DNA from 2 places in the Paraburkholderia sp. BR14320 genome. Region 2 is predicted to be linked to the other one. Evidence: predicted binding sites of a transcription regulator. Region 2 holds the regulator's gene; the other holds the start of a gene.
What was found. Region 2 encodes FNR, which switches genes on or off when oxygen is low (the NO sensors DNR and NnrR bind a similar motif). Its sites were predicted from a motif close to TTGATNNNNATCAA; they were not measured.
Positions count from the first base shown of each region.

Region 1 (2,401 bases), on a different contig from region 2:
CGATGGCAGAGAAGGCAAGACGGGAAGGACTCAAAGTTCTGGAACCGAGGTTAAAAACCAGTCCCCGCGTCTGGTACAGCGGCCTCGATCGTTGGGAGACGTGCTTTATCGGCGGCAGTGTCAGCGCGCAGGTGGGGCAGGTCGTCGAGTGTGTCGCTGATGCGGCCGTTGCGTTGTACTGGTGCAATCGGAAGGTGGCCGAAACCGTCACCGACGCGTTCGGCGATTTCCGGTTCTCGCGGCTCATCAAAGATAGCGGCCATTATCGGATCGAGATTCGTCATGGCTTGGGCAATGCGTTGCGCGAATGCGTATTGGGCGAGAGCGTGTATGTCGGCGAGATCGGCCTCGTGCAGTCGACGAACGCGGTTGAGGTGGACTGATGCCGGCGGTCTGTATTCATCCATGAAGCCGGTACGCCTGACACGCGCATGCAAAAAAGAGCAGACGCGAGAGCGCCTGCTCGACGCAGCGCGCCGTTCGTTCATCGAGCGGGGCCTGGCCGCGACGAGTGTGGAACACATCGCCGAGGCGGCCGGCTACACACGCGGCGCCTTCTATTCAAACTTCAGCAGTCAGCAGGAACTGCTACTCGAATTGCTGCAACGCGATGTAGAAAAGACGTGCGCGGACTGGCAGGCGATCATCAAATCGCCTGGCGCGCCGGACCAGGAAAAGGGTCGCGCACTCGCGCGTCTGAGTTGCGCTGAATTCGACAATGATTGCTTCCCGCTGTGGGTCGAAGCGGGCCTTCTCTCGTCGCGCGATAGCACGGTTCGGGAGCGGGTCACCGGGTTGCGGCAAAGGAAGCTGGCGAAGCTGGCCGCGTGTCTGTGCGCAGGCGTGCGTCCAGGCGACGGCGGCCGGCCTGCTCAACCTGAAGCGCTCGCGGCGGCCCTCCTCAGCCTCTGCGACGGCATGCGTTTCTTCCGGCTGTGCAATCCGGAAGGAATGACGGACGATTCGATTCGAGCCATTTTGGCGGCCTTGTTTTCCTGCACTTCGTCAGGTCCGGTACTGGAGAAACTTGAGTCGCTGGATGATGTCGGTGCAACGGTCCGCTTCCACTTACGCTCTTAGATCAATACGTTAGGACGGTCGTTTACGTTGATCTATCGCAAAACACTAGCGGGCCTGGCGAGGATACTCGTGAGAATCACAAACTCACTGAGGAGCGACTGATGGCTCAATTCATGAAAGCTGCGGTAGTCCATGCCTTCGGCGAGCCGCTGCGGATAGAAGAAGTGGCGGTTCCTGCGCCCGCTGCGGGTCAGATTCTCGTCAACGTGAAGGCTTCCGGGGTCTGCCACACCGACCTTCATGCCGCCGATGGTGACTGGCCGGTCAAGCCTCGCCTGCCGTTCATCCCAGGTCACGAGGGTGTCGGTTATGTCGCGGCGATTGGCGCGGGAGTCACGCACGTGAAGGAAGGCGACCGCGTTGGGGTGCCGTGGCTCTATACCGCATGCGGTCACTGCGAATACTGTCAGACGGGCTGGGAGACGCTTTGCCACGAGCAGCAGAATACCGGCTATTCCGTGAACGGCAGCTACGCCGAATATGTGGTCGCCGATCCGGACTACGTAGGTCGTCTACCGAACGGGGTCGCGTTCGACGAAATCGCGCCGATCCTCTGCGCCGGGGTCACCGTATACAAAGGCATTCGGGTCACGGACACCCGGCCCGGTCAGTGGATCGCCATCTCGGGCATAGGCGGCCTCGGTCATGTCGCGGTCCAGTACGCCGTCGCGATGGGCCTGCATGTCGTTGCCGTGGATGTCGCGCCCGACAAGCTGGAACTTGCGCGCAAACTCGGCGCGCAAATCACCATCGACGCCTCGACGTCCGATCCTGCGAGCGAGGTCCAGAAAAAGATCGGTGGCGCACATGGCGTTCTCGTGACCGCTGTCTCGCGCGGCGCGTTCGCGCAAGCGCTCGGCATGGTGCGCCGCGGCGGTACCGTCGCGCTCAACGGCCTGCCGCCCGGCGACTTTCCTCTGCCGATTTTTTCAACGGTACTGAATGGCATCACGGTTCGCGGTTCCATCGTGGGCACGCGTCGCGACCTGCAGGAATCGCTCGATTTCGCGGCCGAGGGAAAAGTGCGCGCGCATATTCACCATGAGCGGCTAGAGAACATTAACGAAGTGTTCACCGCATTGCGCGAGGGCAAGGTCGACGGCCGGATCGTACTCACGGAACTTTGAATGAGCCACTGCCTTGTGCCGATATCGCGCGCCGTGCGCATCCAGTTGACGGCTCATCGTTGACCAGACGAACGAAGGCATTGATCCATGTCAGATCGGCACGGTGCCGCACGAGTAGTCTTCACAAGTTGCACGTCAATCGGTGCGCGCGTGCGAGTCCTCCCGCGAGACAGCCGGGGCCGCCGCGCGCGCCC
Region 1 is NZ_JBFPKG010000023.1:59,358-61,758, reverse strand. It holds gene AB3X89_RS21425 (4Fe-4S dicluster domain-containing protein) at 1-383, shown strand, start outside; gene AB3X89_RS21420 (TetR/AcrR family transcriptional regulator) at 406-1,080, shown strand; gene adhP (alcohol dehydrogenase AdhP) at 1,182-2,207, shown strand.
Region 1: the regulator FNR is predicted to act here: its motif matches at 1,108-1,121, upstream of adhP (alcohol dehydrogenase AdhP).

Region 2 (2,401 bases):
ATACGGTCGGGCCCGCGCAGATCATGTCGATGCGTACGCGCCTCGCCTTGGCGTGCCGCGCGACGTTCGTCAACGCCTCCTGAACGATGCGAAACAGCGCCGTGGCCGCGAATTCGCCGCATACCGGCTCGGACGGTTCGAGATGCACGCTCGAGCGCACGTTGTAGCGTTTCGTGAAGTCGTCGGCCAACCAGTCGAGCGCGGCGGCGAGTCCGAGGTCGTCGAGCAGCGGAGGGCGCAGATCGGCGGCGATGCGCCGCAGCGAAGCGGCCATCCAGTCGATCTGCTTTTGCAGCTCATGCGTTTGCGCCGCAAGCGGCTCGGTGTCGGCTTGCTGATTCAGCTTCGCTTCGAGCAGCGCGACGCTCATTTTCAGCGCCGTCAGCCGTTGGCCGAGATCGTCGTGCAGTTCGCGTGCAATACGTTTCTGCTCGTTTTCACGGGCGATCTGCGTGTGCGTGGATACCTGACTCGCGCGTTCGAGTTCCGCGAGACGCATGCGCTCGGTCAAGTCGCGGGTGACCTTGGCGAAGCCGAGCAGCGCGCCCGACGCATCGTGCACGGCGGAAACGACCACGTTGGCCCAGAAACGCGAGCCGTCGCGACGCACACGCCACCCTTCGTCCTCGGCGCGGCCGACGGTTGCGGCGGTTTCCAGTTCGCGAGCGGGCTTGCCGGCCGCGATGTCTTCCGGGGTATAGAACTTCGAGAAATGCTGGCCGATGATTTCTTCGGGCGTGTAGCCCTTGATGCGCTGTGCGCCGGGATTCCAGCTGGTTACGCGGCCGGCGGGGTCGAGCATGAAGATCGCGTAGTCCTGTACCGCTTCGACCAACATGAAATAGCGATCCTCGACGGACACGTCCGACCCGGACGCAACACTGGTGAAGCAGGAAGACTCGCCGCTCGATAGACCCATCGCTCCTCCGGGCGGCCACGCAAGGTCGCGTACCGCAACGCACTGAGTTATATCAGTTCAGGAGCGCCGGTTCCACCCGGCATGTCCCGCGAACGAACGTGAGGCGAGCGCCGCGCCGACGCTCAAACCCGAGCCAGTCGTTCCGGGTCTTCGATGCGGATCGTTTTGCCGTTCGCCTTGACGAGGCGTTCGCGCTGGAACTTCGAGAACATCCGGCTCACCGTTTCGAGCTTCATGCCCAGAAAGCAGCCGATTTCCTCGCGCGTCATGCGCAGATGAAACTCCGCGGCCGAAAAGCCGCGCGCCTTGAAGCGCTTCGACAGATTCAGCAGGAACGTCGCGACGCGCTGCTCGGCGGTCATCGTGCCCAGCAGCATCATCTGGCTCGATTCGCGCACGATCTCGCCGCTCATCATCTGATAGATGTGATGCTGCATCGGTTTGATCTCGCGACAGATCGCCTCTAGCTGCGCGAACGGAATGATGCACACGACGCTATCTTCGAGCGCGATCGCATCGCAATTCTGCTTGCCCTCGCCGATGCCGTCGAGGCCAAGCGAGTCGCCCGCAATCTGGAACCCGGTCACGTGCTCGCGGCCGTCGCGATGCATGACCACGGTTTTGAATGAGCCGGCGCGTATCGCGTAGATGCTTTGAAACTCGTCGCCCGCGCGATACAGCGCGTCGCCGCGTTTAATCGAGCGCGTCGAGCAGATCAACGCGTCGAGCCGGCTCAGTTCGTCCGGCGTCAGCTCGGGCGGCATGCAGATCGCGCGCATCGCGCAGGTGGAGCAGCGCGTGACGGCGTGGCGTGCCGCCGCGGTGCTGGGCGCGACGTGGATCGGTACGACGTGCGAGGTGCGAGGCGCGTCGTGGCGGGGTTCACGGACTGCGGCAACTTGCATGATCGGCTCCTGGCGGTCAGACCCGATGCGCACGGCGCGCATAGGCAATCGCTTCGATGGCGCGGCAGGCGAGCTCGAACTCCGAGGTCTTGTCGAAGAAGAAGTCGGCGCCCGCCGCTTCGCACGCGCGGCGAAACGCCGTCGCGTCATGATTGGTCAGCACGATGCTGACGATGGACGGCCGCGCCCGCGACAGCGCAGCGAGCAGCAGCAGGTCGGTCTTGCCCGAGAAACACGGGTCCAGCACCGCGACATCGGCGCGACTCGCGACGATGTCGTCGAACGCGTGCTCGACGCCCGCGGACTCGCCGGCGATTTCGATGCCGGGAATCAGCGCGATCAGACAAGCAAGCCGGCGCCGGACCTCGGTCGCATCGTCGACGAGAAAAACTCTCGATAAGGTGGCTGACGGGGGGCTGTCCATACCGACCAGTATTGGCGACCTAACCTTGGAAATATATCGGCGGCGCTTTAAGCGGTGCTAGGAGTTCAGGCAGTGGTTGTAGGAATATTCCTAGTGGCTTGCTGGCGATGTCGTCCAGCGGCGGCGACGCCGAGCGGCGGCCCGTTGACCTGC
Region 2 is NZ_JBFPKG010000001.1:12,848-15,248, forward strand. It holds gene AB3X89_RS00070 (PAS domain S-box protein) at 1-919, opposite strand, end outside; gene fnr (fumarate/nitrate reduction transcriptional regulator Fnr) at 1,042-1,824, opposite strand; gene AB3X89_RS00080 (response regulator) at 1,841-2,248, opposite strand.